3 regions of the Alteromonas sp. HB246098 genome follow, and region 2 is predicted to be linked to each of the others. Evidence: predicted binding sites of a transcription regulator. Region 2 holds the regulator's gene; each other region holds the start of a gene.

Region 1 (6,769 bases), on a different contig from region 2:
CTGATATCAAATCTGTTAGTATTTTTATACAAAATCTAAATTACATTAATTGCTGAACTTAAGATCATGTTTTTCAGTTTATCTGTGAAAAATTTTCCCATTCGATCCTATTTGTACTCGGTCGCGTAAGTATTTTCGTGTTTTCGGAAGTGTTGAGTATGAGTGTAGAACGTTTTCCCTTATTTCCTTTATCTGCGCATCTTTTGCCTGAAGGCAGAATGGCGTTGCGTATTTTTGAGCCTAGGTATGTGCGTATGGTTAAGCAGGCATGTGCCGAAAATAAAGGCTTTGTGATGTGTATGCTAAATGCAAACGGTGACAAAGATTCAAATGAACATATCCATAAAATAGGGACATACGCACAGGTTGTTGACTTTGATATGCTCGACGATGGGTTGCTTGGCATAAAGGTTGCTGGTTCTCACTTAGTTGAGGTAAGTAGTATTGAAGTCGAAAAAGACGGTCTTCGCACTGGAAGTTGTAAGGTGTTAGCGCCTTGGAAATGCGATTTGGCCCCTCAACAAATAGCGCCTATGGACGAGCGGCTTAAAGAAATATTTGGAAATTACGAAGAACTGGCGTCGTTATACGACTCACCAAAATTTGATTGTCCCAACTGGGTATTAAATAGATGGTTGGAGTTACTGCCAGTGGATGGCTCGCAAAAACAGCATTTTTTAGCACAAAGAGAATGTACTAGTTTGGTAAATTATCTTTCTGCACTGATTGCCTAGTTTTGAGAGTTGAAGTTGACATTACAAATTCGTAATCCAATATTTGCGTTTTTCGCAAACGTTTTAAGTCAGAACGTCGTAGAATGATACAACCAAAACGGAAAAGCGGACGAATCTTATGTTAGTTGGAATTCCTTTGGAACAAAGCAACAGCACAATCAAACCTAAAGAATGTGCTACTGAAATGTCTGATTACCTAGTGGCGGTTGCTGACGCCAGATGCAAACGCTCCTTTGCTAGAGTATTTAATTACTTCGCACCTCGCTTACGTTCATATGCTTTAAAACAAATGGGTAATGAAGCGTTAGCTATGGAGCTTGTGCAAGATACTATGTCAAATGTTTGGCAAAAAGCGCACCTTTTCAACGCTGAGAAAGGGTCTCCATCGACATGGATATTCACAATTGCGCGTAACATACGCTTTGATATGTTGCGTAAGTTGCAGAACCGAAAAGAAGACGTATGCTCTGATGACCTGTGGCCAGTGCTTTGTGAGCAAACTGCAGATGCTAATGAGGCGCCACTTGACGAGCAAGTTACTTTAGAGCAAATTGGTCACTTGTTTGAATCACTGCCGGTAAAACAAAAAGCGGTAGTTGAAGCTATCTACATTGATGGCAAGTCTCAACAGGAAGTTGCCGATGAACTTTCCATTCCGTTAGGAACGGTAAAGTCACGCACGCGTTTGGCGCTTCAACGATTAAAGGTCATGTTAAACGATAATGATTAGGTTTCATCCCAGTGCCCAACAACTTAAAGATTTCGTTGAGGGCACGCTGTCACCTGCTATATCTTTAATGGTTTCAGCACATTGTGATATGTGTCCGAAATGCCAACGATTTGTTGAGATTGAGACAGAAAGCTTAGCTGCACAAATGGTGTCATCTGTAAGCGAAAATGCTTTCGCGACTTCTGATGCTTCCCTTCAGTTTGGCGATATGTTTTCACAAATTACACAACTCCCACAAACCGCTGACGGCAGTGTCGAAACTGCTGGTGTTTCTGAGTATCGAGAATCTTTTAAAAAGCCTCTTGCACCATCTAAATCAGAAAAATTAAATACTATTGAATTGGATGGCAGGACGTTTACTTTGCCTAGAACCCTTCACCGGTATATCGACAAGACCGGGAACTGGTCTAGTTTAGTCGGTAAGCTATGGCAGGCCCCAGTTGATTTAGGTAATCAGGGTGTAGCCAATTTTATATTTATGGGCGGTGGCGGTAGTGTGCCAGAGCATACTCACCGAGGAACCGAATACACGCTAGTTATTGATGGTGAATTTAGCGATGGACTTAGCCGCTATGATACCGGCGACTTTATTTTCATGGATGGTGAAAAGACCCATACGCCCAAAGCTGAAGGAAAAGAAGGTTGCTTAGTATTTAGCATTGTAGATCAGCCATTACACTTTACTTCCGGTTTAGCGAGACTATTAAATCCATTTAGCCATCTCTTCTTCCGCTAAGGTTTAAAACGGTTGCTTGTCTGCTTCTTTGCTTACAATCGCTAAATAACAAAAAACGCACTTAAGTGCGTTTTTTCGTTTTAACTATTAATGTTCTATAGTCGTTCGCGCTTCGAACTTGCTTCGACTAGCTAATAAACTCGCTATCCGGATAGTTAAGTCTAAGTGTCTTCATGGCGTTATCACGAAGCTCAGTTAGACCAAGCTGTTCGTAGCTTGAAACCATAATTTCCAGGGCTTGTTGGACCTGCGTAGTGTTCGGGAAGTGCTCAATAACATAGCGACCACGGTTGGCAGCAGCAACATACGCCTCCCTTCTCATGTAGAAACGTGCAATTGCAATTTCATAACGCGCCAAGCGGTCTTTAATATGAACCATACGCTGCTTCGCATCAGCCGCATACTTGCTATCAGGATACTGCTGAATCAAACGACGAAAGTCTTCAAACGCTGCGCGAGATTTTGATGGGTCTCTATCCGTACGATCGATGTTCATTAACTCTTGGAATAGGTTACTGTCTGATTCCATGTTAGTTAAACCACGCATGTAATATGCGTAGTCAACATCCGAATGATTAGGGTTAAGACGGATAAATCTGTCGATGGTGGCAAGTGTTTCTTCATTCTTACCCGACTTGTAGTAGCTGTAAATAAGATCTAGCTGGACTTGGTGAGACAGTGGTCCGAACGGGTAGCGGGAATCTAGCGCACTTAACGTTTGAGCAGCAGCGCTAAAGTTACCGACTTCCATGCTTTGCTTTGCTCTGTCATACAGTTGCTGTGCACCCATGTTAGCTAAAACGGCTTTCTCTTCTTTATCTGAAGAACTACATCCTGCGACAGATACCATAGCGCCCAATAAAACGGGAGCCAGTAGACGAAATGATTTCATAATAATTCTATTTTCCTGCTAAACAGTTTAATACTTCGCTGTCTAAGCTCATGTGTTAAACAACAACACTTTAATTGCATTCTAACGTACTAACGACGAGAAAAACCATACAAAAACGTAAACAAGGAAGTGTACAGCGTGAATACTTGTTATAATACCTTTTTTTAGACGTAATCAATGGTGTTATGACACAGTCGCCGAACACAATACAATTAGAAGCTTCAACGGAAGCTGCGCATTTTGGTTTACGCTTAGATCAGGTTTTGGCTGATTTGTTCCCTGAATATTCTCGTTCTAAGTTAAAAACTTGGATTCAAGACGGGAATGTTGCGGTAAATGGTGAAGTAATCACCGTTCCACGACACAAAATGCAAATGGATGAACTCATAACTGTACTAGCCGAAATGGACGTGCAGGTAACAAGTGTTGCGCAAGACATTGCGCTAGATATTGTTTACGAAGATGAGCATATTTTAGTTATAAATAAACCTGCTGATTTGGTCGTGCATCCAGGTGCGGGAAATCCAAGCGGTACAGTGCTTAATGCATTGCTAAATCACTATCCTGAAATTGACAAAGTTCCCCGAGCAGGCATTGTCCACCGTCTTGACAAAGACACTACGGGTCTGATGGTAGTAGCAAAAACAATACCTGCGCAAACGCACCTTGTGGATCAGCTACAGCGCCGTGAGATGAGCCGTGAATATGAAGCCATCGCTTTAGGTACTATGGTTGCGGGTGGTATTGTAGATGAACCTATCGGCAGGCATGCCACAAAGCGCACGCACATGGCGGTTCGCGAAATGGGTAAACCAGCAGTAACGCATTATCGCGTTATTGAAAAGTTCCGCGCTTATACTCACTTGCGTTTGAAGCTTGAAACCGGTCGTACGCACCAAATCCGCGTGCATATGGCGCATATAAAGCATCCGCTGTTAGGCGATCAGGTGTACGGCGGGCGTCCGCGTTTACCTAAAGGTGCGTCTGAGGAATTTATTGCTGCACTTCGCGGATTCCAGCGCCAAGCGTTACATGCCGCTCAGCTATCGCTATTCCATCCTGAGACCGAAGAGTGGATGACCTGGAAGGCACCTCTGCCTCAAGATATGCAAGACTTGCTTAAGGCGGTGAAGAAAGACTCTGCAGACAACCCGCAAGATATGCTTTAAGCAGATGACACTATGACATTTTCAGCTGCAAATTCACCTATTACGTCATCGTTGGATTTAATCAGTCCGGCATGGTCATGCCCCTCTAACATTGTCGCATATACAACGACAAGATTGGGGGGCGGTAGTATGGGGGATTTTGCAGGTCTAAATGTTGGTGCACACGTGGGGGATGACCTTTTATTAGTTAAAGCCAATAGAAGCCTGATCCCACACAGCGAAAAGATAACGTGGCTAGAGCAAGTACACGGTAATCGCGTGGTGTCACTGCCAAGCGTGGATACCACTGCGGATGCAGCCTACTCTTCTTCCAAGTCACACTTTTGTGCGGTGATGACCGCAGACTGTGTGCCCATCTTGTTGTGTGATGAAAGTGGTGAACAAGTAGCTGCAGTGCATGCCGGCTGGAAAGGTCTTGAAACAAACATTATCGCCAATGCCGTTGGACACTTTAGCTGTAATGCTAATAAGCTCATAGCGTGGATAGGACCTGCAATTAGCGGCGCTTGCTATGAAGTAGATGCACAGTTGGCAAGTAAATTTAGCCACATAGATGGCGCTATTGCCAATAGTACTAATAAAGGGAAGTACTTATTAGATTTACCTCTAGTAGCACAGATGCAATTGCAGCAAGTTGACGTTGAAGACATTACGCAAAGTAATCTGTGTACTTACACTGACGAGCGACGCTTCTATTCGCATCGAAGAGCTACTCACCAAAACAAACGCACAACTGGGCGAATGGTTAGCGTAATAGGTATGCTTTAGATACCCAACCCTAAGGGCAGTAGTTCTTAATCCCATCATTTATTTGCGCTACATCAAAATTCCTACAGTATTTGTTATCTTTTTGGCTAACTTTTCAATCTCGTACTTGAATCGCAATTGAGCAGCCTACATAACTAGAACATAAAGAATACCATTCCGCACAGATCATTACCCACTCGGCGAGAGTTAAAATGTTCGTAATCGCGGCGTGTTATCGCAGGTATAGTTGTTTATTCATTAGGTTGAGATTATGAGACTAGATAGATTTACCAGTAAATTTCAGCTCGCGATATCCGATGCTCAATCACTCGCATTGGGGCGAGACCATCAATATATTGAACCTGTCCATCTAATGACCGCCATGCTAAACCAGCAAGGTGGGTCAGTTCGACCTTTACTTGACCAAGCAAACATCAATGTCAATGCGCTTCGCTCTGCATTGAGTCAGGCTATTGAACGCCTACCTCGAATAGAAGGTATTGGTGGCGATGTTCAGTTGAGTAAGGATAGTGGTATTCTGCTGAACCTTTGCGACAAAATAGCTCAGCAGCGAAAAGACGAATATATAACGTCGGAAATCTTCGTGTTAGCTGCCCTTGAAGATAAAGGGCGATTAGGTGAAATTCTTAAAAGTTTGAATATCACCAAAGACGCCATTGAAGGCGCTATCGATGATATGCGTGGCGGACAGAAGGTGACAGACCCTAACGCTGAAGACGTGCGCCAGGCCCTTGAAAAGTACACCACAGACTTAACTGAGCGAGCGGAGCAAGGCAAGCTCGACCCGGTAATTGGGCGTGATGACGAAATTCGACGTACCGTTCAGGTGCTACAGCGCAGAACCAAAAACAACCCCGTGCTTATTGGTGAGCCAGGTGTGGGTAAAACGGCCATTGTTGAAGGGCTAGCGCAGCGCATCATTAACGGCGAAGTGCCTGAAGGTTTGAAGAACAAGCGCGTTCTTGCCTTAGATATGGGCGCGTTAGTGGCGGGAGCTAAATACCGTGGTGAGTTTGAAGAACGTTTAAAGGCCGTTCTTAACGAACTAGCTAAAGAAGAAGGCCGCGTAATTTTATTCGTTGACGAACTGCACACTATGGTGGGGGCAGGGAAGGGCGATGGCGCCATGGACGCCGGGAATATGCTCAAACCAGCACTGGCACGCGGTGAGCTTCACTGTGTGGGAGCAACCACTTTAGACGAATATCGTCAGTACATTGAAAAAGACGCTGCGCTTGAGCGTCGTTTCCAAAAAGTATTGGTTGAAGAGCCTAGCGTAGAAGACACCATTGCTATTCTTCGAGGCTTAAAAGAGCGTTATGAACTCCATCACTCGGTAGATATTACTGACCCTGCTATTGTCGCAGCGGCAAGTTTGTCGCATCGTTATATTAGTGACCGTCAATTGCCTGATAAAGCCATCGACCTTATTGATGAAGCGGCCTCTAGCATCCGTTTGCAAATAGACTCTAAGCCAGAGGATATGGACCGTTTGGAGCGCAGGATTATTCAGCTTAAGTTGGAAGAGCAAGCGCTTGCTAAAGAAACAGATGATGCGAGCCATAAGCGCCTTGAAATGATTGAACTTGAGCGCGAGCAGGCAGAAACCAAGTATGCAGAGCTTGAAAAAGTGTGGGTGGATGAAAAAGATGCCATGCAGGGCACCCAAACTATCAAAGGGGAGCTTGAACAAGCAAAGCTAGATTTAGAAATTGCCCGTCGAGCATCTGATTTGAATCG
Region 2 (6,769 bases):
AGTAGGTGTCTTCTTCTACAATCTTGTAGTCAACGCCAATGCTGTCTAAGTACTCGGGTAAGATATGTTCGGGAAAACCAGGTTGCTTTTGGTCAAGATTTACCGCAACAATATCAAAATGAATAGGCGCAATCTTCCTTAAAAACAATAGAATATCAAGCATGGTATAGCTGTCTTTACCGCCAGATAAACACACCATGACCTTGTCGTTGTTTTCAATCATACCGAAATCGCCAATGGCCTTACCCACGTTGCGACGAAGTCGTTTCTGAAGTTTGTTGAAGTTGTACTTTTGCTTACTTTGCTCGGCGTTTAACGTCGGCGCGTCAGCACTGCTTGTGCCTAAACTCATAATTAACTAGCTTGGTTTGTGATAAAGGCGCCATTATACATTAAAGCGCCTTTTCGAGACTATGGCTGTGTGGTTAAATTTATCGAGAAACGTTAAGTACTGATTAAAGCGTATGTGGCTAAGCCCCAGATTTTAACCGCTAAATGCGAGTTTTTTTATGAAAAGCGCCCATCGCCGACTCGCTATTTGTCGCCATTAAGTGTCTTGATATTTAAGCGCAATTAAGTCGTTAACTACACGGTTATCGGTGATTCAAATCCATCGGGCTTAATTGCTAATACGTCACAATTCAGTTCATCGATAACGTGTTCGGCAGTATTGCCAATAAGCGCTGCTGAAATACCCACCCGTCCCACTGTGCCTATTACAACTAACTCTGCATCGAGTGTTTTTGCTACTTGTGGGATAACTTTTTCAGGTAAGCCTTCTTTCACCACACATTTATTATCTGGAATACCGTATTTGAGTGCGTGACTACGCATTTCCTTCATATGATGGTTTTTTACCGCATCGTGATACGTGTCAGGGTCAAACTCCGGTACTTCGATGGCAATGTTGAGTGGTGTTGAAGGGTAGCTGTTGACTAAATTAACGTTACCTTTCAGCAAAGAGGCATAGTCATTCGCGATTAATGTAAGCTTGTCGTTTAGTGCAGCGTGTTCATCATCTTCGCTCCCTACGTTCACTGCAGCAATGATTTCACCGCCTTCTGGCCAATCATGTTCTTTCACGAGTAGAACAGGGCGAGGGCATTTGCGCATTAAGTGCCAGTCCGTAGGTGTAAAGATCACTGAGGCAAGGTCGTCATGTTTTTTAGTAGCTTTTACTACTAAGTCGATTTGGTTATTAAGGGCGTAATAAATAATCGACTCATAAGCACGGTTGTTCCACTCAACCACAATATCGGTCTCTGAAAAGCCTTGTTCTTTTAGCTGGGCAGATAGCCATTTGGCGTGTTCTTTTGTAACGGCATCGCGCATTGATTCACGTTCGTCGGGGCTAAGCATGGTTGTCATATCGTAAGACAAATCATATACCACCATCATAGCGGTAACCGTAGCGCCGGTTTTTGACGCAAGTTCATAGGCACGGCTTAGGGCAGGCTGGTTGTCGCGTTCCGCGTCCACCACGGCAAGAATTCGTTTACACTCAATCATAACGTCTCCTCAACTACAAAGCTTTGTATGGCTGTCGACATCGATATTTTTTCAAAACAGTTTATAAAAACCATTTACATTAACTATAAACGACATTTAAAAAAACGTGAGTTGTTTTGGATCAAGGCGTAAATAATTCGTTGATAAACAAAAAAGGCTACACTGAATTTTACGGGAGCTTCCACGCTCAATGGATGGATATTGTGTAACTCAGTGAGGGAATACAGTGAAACTTTAAAGATTAAAACTAAAAAGCGCGCATGTAGCGCGCTTAAGATAAAAGAAGAATAAATTAACCGTTACAAACTACACTAGGGCCATTTAACGCCTCTAGCTTGGTATTTAACCGATCAAAATCCAAAATAGAGATCAATTTTCCGTCTACCTTGATAATGTTTTCCTTCTGAAAACGACTTAATAGACGGCTAATGGTTTCTATCGTTAAGCCTAAATAGTTGCCGATTTCGTTTCGGGTCATAGTTAGGTGAAACTCTCTGTGCGAAAAGCCACGCTCTTCAAAACGCTGGGAAAGGTGTGATATAAAATACAGCAAACGCTCTTCAGCAGTACGCTTGTTTAAAAGCATGATCATGTCGTGATCTTGTTTTATCTCAGCGCTCATAAAGCTCATGATCTGATGGCGTAGTTTGGGAAATTGAACCGACATTTCATCAAGTGTGTCATAAGGCAGTTCACACACCATGGCGGTTTCTAGCGCAGAAGTGTAACTTTGATGCTTACTTTCACGCAGGGCATCAAAACCAATAATATCACCCGGGAAGTGGAAGCCGGTGATTTGCTCTTCACCTTCTTGGTTGGTTACAAATGACTTAAAAGAACCCGTTCTTACCGCAAAAAGGGAACGAAATTTATCGCCAGTTTGAATGAGCGTATCGCCTTTATGAAGCGGCTTTTTGCGCTCGATTATATCGTCAAGAGATTCAATTTCTGTTTTGTTTAGTGCAACGGGTAAACACAGGTGACTAAAGCTACAGTTTTGACAGTGAATAGAAAATTGGCTTCCTTTGCTCATAATGCATGCTCTTATAAAGACCCCACGACAATAATACACCTATTTTTAAACGATTGCGCCATGAATAAGATAGGCTGCATATATGGCCATTATTACTGCGATGATTTGTCTAATATGACTGTTTTGAAAACTACTAACAATATACTGACTGCCTGCACTTGCTGCGAGTAGCGTTGGCAAAGTACCTAAACCGAAGAAAAACATCACGGCGGCGCCTTGTACTGCATTGCCCGCAGCCAAAGACCAAGTAAGTGTTGAATACACTAATCCACAAGGTAACCAGCCCCAGATAAACCCATAAGGGATAGCGCTAAAAGGGGTTTTGAACGGTAAAAAACGCTTAGATAATGGCTGCAGTTTAGAAAACAATCCTTTTCCAGCGTTTTCCAATACCGTTAAACCCGTCCACCATTTACCTAAATAACAGGCTAGCAACAACAGCATAAGGCCGCTAAGCAAAGATAGGGCATAGTTGGCAAGGGGCACGTAGTCGGCGGCTATTTTTCCAAGCGCCCCAGTTAGCGCGCCAGCGATGGTGTAGCTTGCTATACGTCCTATATTGTAGGCTAGGGTATAGGGTAATGCTGAAGCACCTTTTGGTGACACCATTCTTAGCGCTGCCACTATACCCCCGCACATGCCCACGCAGTGAACACCGCCAGCTAAGCCGATAAGAAAGGCTGAGAAATAATTAATCCCCTCCATGCGACTCTTGGCTTTTATCTACTTTACTATCCTGAAATTGCTTGCGTTGCTCAGCGAGCTTTTTTTCCTCAGGCGGAAGGTCATCATCAAACAAAATACTGTAACCCTGACGGTCTAAATCTTCAAACTGATTGGTTTTAACCGCCCAGAAAAATATCACAATTGCCACAGCTACTATGATGATCGCGATTGGTATTAAAACGTAAATTATGCTCATACTATTTGCCCAGAAGTCGCGTAGAGTTTGTCACTACTATGATACTGCTTAATGACATTCCAACAACCGCCATCCACGGTGAAAGCAGGCCTGTTACGGCGAAGGGTAAGATCAGCACATTGTAACCTAACGACCAACCAATATTTTGTCTTATTTTTTGTTTCACTTGGTGTGAGGTTTTAATTAACTCTGGTACAGAAAGTAGCTGGTCGCCTAGCAATATCACGTCGGCAGCAGTCTTCGCAACATCTGTCGCATTACCTACTGCTATCGCTACATCGGCACTAGCAAGCACTGGCGCGTCATTAATACCATCGCCCATCATCATTACCTTGGTGCCCGATTGCTGCATAGCTTGAACCGCTTCGTATTTCTGTTCTGGGGTAAGACCCCCTTTAGCGGTGGAAATTGGTAAAGGTTTCGTTAGGGAGTCGACGTTTTTCTGTGTATCGCCGCTTAATACAGCTAGGGTATGACTTTTTGCCAATATATCGAGGGTTTCTTGGGTATCGTCACGCAGTGAGTCACGAACTTCAAAAGCCGCCATCATACGGCCTTTGACGGTAAGAAACACATTAGCCGAGGGGTAACCCTCGATAAATGATTGCTGAGATTCGTGAACACTGAATGCTGCTGAGCCCATGCAAAATAGTGTGTCATTAATTTCACCGCTAATTCCACCACCTGGCGTGACTGTAAAATTGGACACTTTGTGTATGGTGTTGCCGTTTGACGTTTTATCATCGCTAAAGGCCTTATTATCGCTAAAGGCCTTATTATCGCTAAAGGCCATATTATCGCTAAAGGCTTTATCCCCGCTAAAGGCTTTAGCAATAGGGTGCTCAGAGCGAGATTCAAGTGCGCGTGCAATGGAAAACGCGCTGTCGCTGTCTACGCCGTCAGCATACCAGGCGTTTGATATAGTGAACTTACCTTGTGTAAGCGTACCGGTTTTGTCGAGCGCGATAGTGTCAATGCCAGTTATTTGCTCAAGAGCATCGGCTCGCTTTAGCAAAATGCCTTGTCTGTTTAATTTCGCCATAGCGCAAGTGAGCGCTGATGGTGTGGCTAACCCTAAGGCGCAAGGGCAGGTTGCTACTAGCACCGAAATGGTGATCCAAAATGCATCAACACTGCCGTTATAGGCCCAAAAGGTGTAGGTTAACGCTGAAATCAGCAGTACCGCAGTTACAAAATATCGAGAAAAATTATCGGCTATTTGCGCGGCCTTGGGTTTGCTGGCCATCGCACTTGCTTGAAGCCTCACAATTTGATTTACCAGCGCATTTTTAAGTGTTTGCGTAACAGTAATGGTAAGGCTGCCATCCTGACATACGGTACCACCATATACAACGCTGTTGTTTGTCTTGCGCACAGGGTTAAATTCACCCGTTAGCATAGACTCATCAACCGCAGCGTTACCTTCTGTTACCAGCCCATCAATGGGAATTGTCTCACCGGGCTTAACTAGCACTACATCGTTCACTTTTAGTTGCTTTGCTAAGCATTCAGTAACGCTGCCATCTGGCATTAATTTAGTCGCTGACACAGGAACATACTGCATCATATTGGCAGAAATCTGCGCCGCTCTGTGTCGACTGCGATGTTCTAAGAATCGGCTAAGCAACAGCAGAAAAATGAACATACAAATGGATTCGAAATACACTTCGCCTTGTTCTAGCATGGTAGAGCGAATACCGGCAATATAGGTACCAAATATGGCAAGCGTAACAGGTACATCCATATTAACTGTTCGTGCGCTTAGCGCTTTAGCTGCACCGACATAGAAGGTGCTACCAGAATACAGTACAACCGGGGTGGTGAGTGTAAGGGCAACCCAGTAAAAATACTGTCGTGTTTCTAATTCGATGGCGCCAAACCAGTCAAAATAAAGACCCGTCATCAGCATCATAACCTGCATGGCCATAATACCTGCTAGCCCTAATTTCTTAAGGAAGGTTTTTTGCTCGCGTTTATAGCTGGCTTCGTGCTCATCAGGGTGAAATGGAGAGCCAATATAGCCGATGCTTTTCAGCGTAGAGAGAATTTGGCTAAGCTTAATTTGAAACGGTGACCAAGTAACTAAAGCCCGACGCTCTTGAACATTTACAGCTACTTGCTTAATGCCTTCAACTTTCGATAATTGCTTTTCAATAAGCCAGCCACAGGCAGCACATGTAATACCCTCAAGTGTCAGCTGAATTTGCTTATCTTGCCCTTCTTCAAACACAAACTCTTCCTGAAGGGAAGGGTCGTCATAGACTTTGAGTTTATCTAGTGTTTCTAAAATACCGTCATCAGATTTTTGTGCAGGTTCGGTCCTAAACTGGTAATAGTCTTCTAAACCATTGTTAACAATAGCTTCAGCTACCGCTAAACAACCTGGGCAACACATATCCCGATGTTGCCCCAATATGACAGTAGTGAATTTCCCATCGTCTGCGGCTGCTACAGGCAGCCCACAATGGTAACAATCGTGATTCGCCATTATGGATTGAACTTCATTTTACCAGTATGGGGTAGATAGACCGTGTTTTGAATTTTCCAGCTATCATCAATAGGTGTGAGCGATATGCGCCATTTACCGTCTAGGTTTTCTTCAATAAACCCGCGATAAATACCGTTAGCGTCGCGACTTAGTAAAACGCTGACATCACGCTCTTCAAGCGTAACGTGGTAAAAACTTAGTTTAACCGCGTTGCCTTCTTGTGGAATGCCTGAATGGAACTCTAGCGCTATGCTGCCATCTTCAATGGTTAAATCGGTGGTAATGTTCATGCGACGGGCTATCGCTTCTTTGTCCAGGCGGGCATTAATTGCTTTACCTTCTTTGTAGTAATCGTCTACAACAAGGCTATCTTCAGTAGAAATAGCAAGGTTTAACAACACGCCGCCCATGATCAGGGTAATGATAGGTACGGCAATTAAAAACCAGGGCCAGAATTCTTTATACCAGGGTCTATTCATTTAATTATTTACTCGTCTTTACTTCACTAGCAAGGTCGCTAACAACATATCTATTATTACTAGTGGACAGCCGTATTCGAACTGCATAATAACGATAAATATGGTGTTGGTAATTCTCACCTACAGCCCACTAAATTTGTACGTAATGGCACTGTCTATATGGCTGTATTTTCTCATAAAAAAAGCCCCGTAGTAACGAGGCTTTTTAAGATATTTAATGATTTAAATCATTAATCATTTGAAAGGCTGTATACATACGCTGCAACAACGTGAATTTTGTCATCACCCAAGGTTTTCTTGAATGAAGGCATTACACCGTTACGACCGTAAGTAAGCGT
Region 3 (6,769 bases), on a different contig from region 2:
CCATACGCATGCCACAATCCTTTTTAACCAATAATATGATTCATAGTGATTAACAGCGACAGTGTCATTACTCTCTACACTTAGATAAACTACGGGAAATAACCTGCCGATACTTGCTTTCAATTTTGTCAGTATATAAGCATCTGTTAGCGGGGAGTTGGATACGTATTATCAATATTGCTTAACTACACTATATAGAGGTCTATCACGCATTATGAAAACTAGCGTCATTTTTACAACTTATAATTCACCCGCGTGGTTAGAAAAAGTACTATGGGGTTTCTTCGAACAAACCGCAGATAACTTCGAAATTGTTATTGCGGACGACGGCTCTCGTGAAGACACTAAAGCACTTATCCAACGTCTCAAGCAAGAAACAGATATACCTATCAAACACGTTTGGCAAGAAGACGATGGTTTCCAAAAGTGCCGTATTCTTAATAAAGCTATTGTAGCCTCTGAGGGCGAATACTTAATTTTCACAGATGGCGACTGCATTCCTCGAAACGACTTTGTAGAGCAACATCTAAGATTATCAGAGAAAAATACCTATCTTTCTGGTGGGTACTTCAAATTACCCATGAGTGTAAGTAAAGCAATCACACGTGAGGATATCGTAAGTCAGCGAGCATTCAATGTGAATTGGTTAGTTAGTAAAGGTTTAAAAAAGACGCATAAAACGATGAAGCTCACTGCAAGAGGGGCCTGGGCAGAGTTCTTAAATAAGATAAGCCCGGCTCGCCCAACTTGGAATGGGCATAGCGCTTCATGTTACAAAGAGCACATTCTGGCAGTAAACGGTTTTGAGGAAACTATGCAATATGGTGGTCAAGATTGTGAATTTGGCGATCGATTAGTTAACTATGGCCTAAAAGCTAAACGCATACGTTATTCAGCTGTGTGCATACACCTTGACCATAAACGCGGATATGTTACGCCAGAAATGCTACAGAGAAGCAAAGCGATACGTGAAGATACTAAAAAGAATAAAGTAATAAAGGCACGTGTAGGAATAGAAGAATCATCACAATAAACCGGTAATAAACAAGAGTTGCGCTAATGCATAAATCGATTGATAGTTTTAAAGGCATATCTCCTACTTTAGGCAAGAATGTCTATATTGATGACTCGGCAAGAATAGTCGGTGATGTAGTATTAAAAGATGATGCCAGTATTTGGCCATTGGTTGCTGCACGCGGTGACGTGAACAAGATTCGTATTGGCGCTCGCAGTAATATACAAGACGGCAGTGTTTTGCACGTTACCCGTAAATCAGATAAAAACCCTGATGGGTTTCCACTTATTATTGGTGACGACGTTACCGTTGGGCACAAATGTATGCTGCATGGCTGCCAATTAGGTAATCGTATTCTGGTCGGTATGGGCGCAATTGTAATGGATGGCGTTGTTGTTGAAGACGATGTGTTCATTGGCGCAGGTACATTAGTACCGCCAAACAAAAGATTAGAGAGCGGATTTCTTTATGTAGGAAACCCCATGCAAAAGAAAAGGCCACTCAACGACGCTGAAATGGCATTTCTAAAACAGTCTGCCGTGAACTATGTAGTATTAAAAGATGAGTACCTAGAAGAAGCGAACTAGTTTCGCTTCTCACTTTGCTCAACAATATCTCTAACCCGTTTTACAATGTCCGAGGTATCAGGTCGCTTTTGTGTCCATATATAGAATGCTTCGGCAGCTTGCTCAACTAGCATCCCTAACCCATCTATTTGCGTATTAACACCTAGCTCAGCCGCATCTCTCATAAAGCGCGTAGGTGAATTTTTATAAACCATGTCGTAAACCACTTCACAGTGGTGTAAAACACCATCGTTCAAACTACACGGCAACTCATTATTTAAACTAGCGGCTGTTGAATTGATAATAATATGAGGTGCTATCGTTGCGATATCTTCAATAGGCACCACCTGCACTTTTGCGTTTGACGCGGCGCTTGCGACTTCGTCAGCTTTTGCTTTCGTTCTGTTCGCAATAGTCAGTGAAGCAGCGCCCGCTTTTAATAATGGAGAAATAACACCACGGGCTGCACCGCCGGCACCGATAAGCAATACGCGTTTATCTTTAACTTTCACGCCACTATTTAGTAAATCATTTACTAGTCCAACACCGTCTGTGTTGAACCCTAGCAGCTCACCTCTGTCGCCATTCATTAATGTATTAACAGCTTGTGCATCTTTAGCTGCTTGGTCATCTACTTTTGCTAAGTTAAAGGCATCAAGCTTAAAAGGCATGGTGACATTGCAGCCTACAGCGTTTTCTTGAGCTAAAAACGCTTTGGCGGCTTCAACAAAACCATCTTCAGGCGCAAGTATCTTTTCATAAGAAATCTTTTCTCCAACTTGATCAGCAAACATTTGATGAATAGTTGGTGATAAACTCTGTGCAATAGGATTTCCGAATACAGCGAATTTTTTCATGGGAATACGAGACTTATTTAATATAAAGAAGAAAAGCGATAGTCGTGCTTCGCAGAGTACACCATATGAGCGTATAGGTGGAGAGGAGAAAGTACGAGAATTAGCAAATACGTTTTATGACATTATGGAGACCGATCCACTTGCGAATGAACTACTTGCTATTCACCCTCAGCCATTAGACAGAATTCGTCATGTATTCTTTTTATATTTGAGTTTATGGCTGGGTGGTCCTGATGATTATCAGCAGCAATTTGGACACCCCCGTTTGCGTGCACGCCACCTTCCCTACACAGTAACACCAGAGTTGAAGGCGCAGTGGATGTATTGTATGCGCAAAGCCATGTTTAAAACGGTTAATGATATCGCCTTAGCTCAACAGTTACTTGATGCACTTGATCAACTTGCCAATCACATGGTGAATACAAAATAAAAAAGCGCGTTGAAAAGATTAACCTTTTAACGCGCAAGTCCCCTGTTACTGTCTACGCTCTTCGTGGCGTATAAAGTAGTGCAATTGTGAAAGCTTCAACTGTTAGGTTTAGGCCCTAGAAGGTGTAACCTACGGATATCGTGTACACCCAAGGGTCTATTTCAATATCACTAACCTTTCCAGCAGCATCGCCAACTTTAAAGGTGGCTTCTGTATCAATATCTATATAACGAACCGATGCGTTTACATGCCACTTAGTATCTATTTGATAGTCCATACCAACCTGAGCCGATACACCAAATGAGTTATCAAGCGATAGGTCACTTAAGCCCGCAGTTTCATTTGCGCCCGTAAACTCTTCGTCAAAGATAAAGGTATAGTTGATACCTGCACCAATGTACGGCTGAAATGCAGAGCTTGCGTCGTTGAAGTAATAGTTCGCGGTTAATGTAGGAGGAAGGTGCGTCACTTCACCAAGCTGGTTCCCTGTACCAAGAGGGTCTGCAACAGAAAAGTTCACGTCGTGCTTAAAAGGCGTTGCTGCAAGCAGCTCAATATTAATATTATCGGTAATAAAGTACGCAACGTTCAAACCTAGCTGGGTATCATTATCAATATTAAGGGCAACACCGAGGTCTGTTCCACCAGCGACAATGTTAGAAGTAGATTCGTCAGGAGCAACGGTAGTTAGACCGCCACGGACAATCCAATCGCCCTGTTGATGAGCGCTAGCTAGAGGTGAAATTGCAGCAATTGTAAGACAAAGTGCAGATGCAGATAAAAAGTGTTTGCGCATGATGTGTCTCTTTTGTGTTTAACTAAGATGGCGCTACTTTACGCCCTTGGTTAAGAGAAACATTGATCCAGCGCAAGCTTGATAACTCACTGAAACAAAGATGATATTCGGACTTGATGCAGATCAAAAAACGCCGTGTGTTCAACTCGCACGGCGTTTTCGTCATTAATGACGTCAGATAAATCAGTAAAAGCGACCTTACTAAATTAAATTCACCAGTCAGTTGGCTTTAACCAGTCAGTTAACTTAGCTTCAGCGCTACCCGGTGCGGGCGTATAGCAATATTCCCAGCGGGCTAGCGGCGGCATTGACATTAAAATAGACTCTGTGCGCCCTCCGGTTTGTAATCCAAACAGGGTACCGCGGTCGAATACTAGATTGAATTCAACGTAGCGACCTCGGCGATATAGCTGGAAGTCTCGCTCTCTTTCACCAAAATCGGTTTGCTTACGGCGTTCTACAATAGGAACGTAAGCATCAATAAAGCCGTTGCCTACCGCCTGCATAAACGCAAATGACTGTTCAAAGCCCAACTCATTCAGGTCATCGAAGAACAACCCTCCCACGCCGCGAGTTTCGTTGCGATGTTTTAAATAAAAGTAATCGTCACACCACTTTTTATACTTAGGGTACACATCATCGCCAAACGGCTTACATAATTTCTTTGCGGTATCATGCCAGTGCACAACGTCATCTTTGAACGGGTAAAACGGCGTTAAGTCAAAACCACCACCAAACCACCAGATAGGTGCTTCACCTTCTTTTTCCGCAATGAAAAAGCGAACATTAGCGTGCGACGTCGGGATATACGGGTTATGTGGGTGGATAACAAGTGATACGCCCATTGCTTGAAAGTTTCTGCCCGCAAGCTCGGGACGATTTGCCGTTGCTGATGCTGGCATTTGGCTGCCAAACACGTGTGAAAAGTTAACGCCGCCTTGCTCAATCACCGCACCGTTTTTTAAGACTCGAGAGCGACCACCGCCGCCTTCTTCACGCTGCCAACTGTCTTCGACAAACTGACCTTTTCCGTCGGCGAGCTCGAGGGTTTGGCAGATTGTGTCCTGCAGCCCTAGTAGATAGCTTTTTACTTGTTCTATTACTTCAGCGGCATTTTTACCGTCCAGTAATTCTGCTGATGTCATGCTCTTATTACCTCTGCTGTGTCACCATCGCGAATGGTACTGGGTTTAGTTGCACCACCTACTGCACCGTCAACGTAGAAAACGGAATCAGCGAATACGGCTTTTGCCTCTTCAGTAGTGGTGGCTGGCGGTTGACCGGTTAGGTTAGCACTTGTAGAAACAAGTGGCTTCCCTAACTTATTGCACAGCTCTACTACTACTGGATGATTAGTTACGCGCACTGCTATTTTACTATGCTTACCGGTTAACCAAACAGGCGCCGATGACGACTTAGGTAATAGCCAAGTGTTCGGGCCAGGCCAGCTTGAGAAAATATCGGTGCGACGATGTGGTTGTATGGCATTGTCGTTAACATAGGGCAATAGCTGACTGTAATTAGCAGCTATTAAAATAACGCCCTTTTCTACTGGTCGCTGTTTTATCTCTAACAGCGCATTTACCGCTGCTTCATTGTCTGGGTCACATCCGATGCCCATTACCGCTTCGGTTGGATAAACGATTAAATTTCCCGCTTCAAAAGCGGCAACAACAGGGTCTACTTCAGATGTATTAGCCTCAACGGGTGTAAACGTATTCACGTTCCCATTTTGGGTATCAGACATGGTTTTGATCTCTTTGTATAGTTCTTGGTTTAGTTGTTCGTTTAGTTAATCATATAACTACTTTTTAAAGCCACAACTAGGCTGAGGGCACTGCAACTGCCCCTTTTTATCTATCAATACTCCCCAACCGCAGTCTGGGCAGCTTTCATTTATCGGCGCGAAATTTAGCACATATCGACATTGTGGATAATGGTTACACGCAAAAAACTGTTTACCGTATTTATTAGTACGCGAGATCAAATGCCCTTTCTTACATTTTGGGCAATCTACCAAGGTGTCTTCTTTTTCCTTAATAGGCTCTATGTGATGGCACGTAGGAAAATTTGTACAGCCAATAAACATACCAAACCGCCCCTTTTTTATAGCAAGGTCAGAAGCACATTCGGGGCACGCTATACCATCTAAGGTTTTAAGAATAGTGGTTTGTTTATCGTGAAGCGGCTTACTGAAGTTGCATTCAGGGTAGCCTGTACACCCAATAAATGGACCTGATTTACTGTTCTTTATATGAAGGGGCTTGCCGCACTCGGGGCAGTCTCCGAAGTTATCATCTAGAGCATGCTCGTGCGCTGAAAAAAGTGAGTGGTCTATTTTAGACATGTATTAGACGTTAAGGCCTTAACGCGCTGTAATTTCACAGCGCATTTTGTAAGTAAAGATTTAAATATCAGTGACTACGACTGCACTAATGCAGCACGCCGTCTGGCTCTTCGAACAAAAGATCTTCCATTTGTGCGTAGGCTTTCTCTTTGCCAGGTACGTTAAATAGTACCATTAGCACAACCCACTTAAGGTCTTCTAAACAGAATTCATTGGAATCGATTTCCATAACGCGGTCTATCACCATTTCACGCGTAGACGCGTCAAGTACGTTGACCTGTTCTAAGAACATAAGAAAACCGCGACATTCCACATCTAAACGCATCTGTTCTTCGTGGGTGTAGATACGGCTTAAGCTGGTGCTAATCCCTTTACAAAAGTACGGTTTTATATCCGTTTCTTGCAGAGCCGCTAGCTTTTCTAACCATGCGAGGGCTTTATAAATCTCATCGTGATGGAAACCTGCGCGCACAAGTTCTTCCGTCAACTCGTCTTGATCAACACGAATTTCCGTTTCACTGTGAATGAAGTTTTCAAACAGATACATGAGGATATCGAACATATTATTTTCCCCTCAATTTAACGTAACCACCCGGGACAGCGGTTACTAAACCACGCAACTCATATTCTAATAATGATGCCATTGCTTGCGATACTGATAAGGCATTGCGCTGGGCTATAACATCAATAGCGGTGATGTCATAATCCACACTAGCTAATAATTTATCGGTTGCCAAGCTATTCGCTGCACTTTTTTC

The links. The regulator FNR, encoded in region 2, switches genes on or off when oxygen is low (the NO sensors DNR and NnrR bind a similar motif). The targets are predictions, from matches to a motif close to TTGATCTAGATCAA.
Region 1: a site for FNR is predicted at 5,073-5,086, ahead of clpB (ATP-dependent chaperone ClpB). Genes of this name have one in related genera too.
Region 3: a site for FNR is predicted at 3,778-3,791, ahead of ACYTPF_RS09945 (OmpW family outer membrane protein). Genes of this name have one in related genera too.

The regions. Positions count from the first base shown of each region.
Region 1 covers NZ_JBTZUG010000002.1:437,234-444,002, forward strand. Annotated here, with positions in the region: gene ACYTPF_RS07840 (LON peptidase substrate-binding domain-containing protein) at 159-734, shown strand; gene ACYTPF_RS07845 (sigma-70 family RNA polymerase sigma factor) at 853-1,464, shown strand; gene ACYTPF_RS07850 (ChrR family anti-sigma-E factor) at 1,457-2,200, shown strand; gene ACYTPF_RS07855 (outer membrane protein assembly factor BamD) at 2,328-3,092, opposite strand; gene rluD (23S rRNA pseudouridine(1911/1915/1917) synthase RluD) at 3,278-4,261, shown strand; gene pgeF (peptidoglycan editing factor PgeF) at 4,274-5,029, shown strand; gene clpB (ATP-dependent chaperone ClpB) at 5,280-6,769, shown strand, end outside.
Region 2 covers NZ_JBTZUG010000008.1:87,160-93,928, reverse strand. Annotated here, with positions in the region: gene ttcA (tRNA 2-thiocytidine(32) synthetase TtcA) at 1-352, opposite strand, end outside; gene uspE (universal stress protein UspE) at 586-1,509, opposite strand; gene fnr (fumarate/nitrate reduction transcriptional regulator Fnr) at 1,802-2,542, opposite strand; gene ACYTPF_RS16050 (sulfite exporter TauE/SafE family protein) at 2,588-3,247, opposite strand; gene ccoS (cbb3-type cytochrome oxidase assembly protein CcoS) at 3,234-3,464, opposite strand; gene ACYTPF_RS16040 (heavy metal translocating P-type ATPase) at 3,466-5,952, opposite strand; gene ACYTPF_RS16035 (FixH family protein) at 5,952-6,431, opposite strand; gene ccoP (cytochrome-c oxidase, cbb3-type subunit III) at 6,662-6,769, opposite strand, start outside.
Region 3 covers NZ_JBTZUG010000004.1:178-6,946, forward strand. Annotated here, with positions in the region: gene ACYTPF_RS09925 (glycosyltransferase family 2 protein) at 215-1,033, shown strand; gene ACYTPF_RS09930 (gamma carbonic anhydrase family protein) at 1,060-1,602, shown strand; gene aroE (shikimate dehydrogenase) at 1,599-2,438, opposite strand; gene ACYTPF_RS09940 (group II truncated hemoglobin) at 2,437-2,868, shown strand; gene ACYTPF_RS09945 (OmpW family outer membrane protein) at 2,984-3,664, opposite strand; gene hemF (oxygen-dependent coproporphyrinogen oxidase) at 3,877-4,809, opposite strand; gene ACYTPF_RS09955 (L-threonylcarbamoyladenylate synthase type 1 TsaC) at 4,806-5,411, opposite strand; gene ACYTPF_RS09960 (DNA topoisomerase family protein) at 5,469-6,011, opposite strand; gene ACYTPF_RS09965 (DUF494 family protein) at 6,097-6,573, opposite strand; gene dprA (DNA-processing protein DprA) at 6,575-6,769, opposite strand, start outside.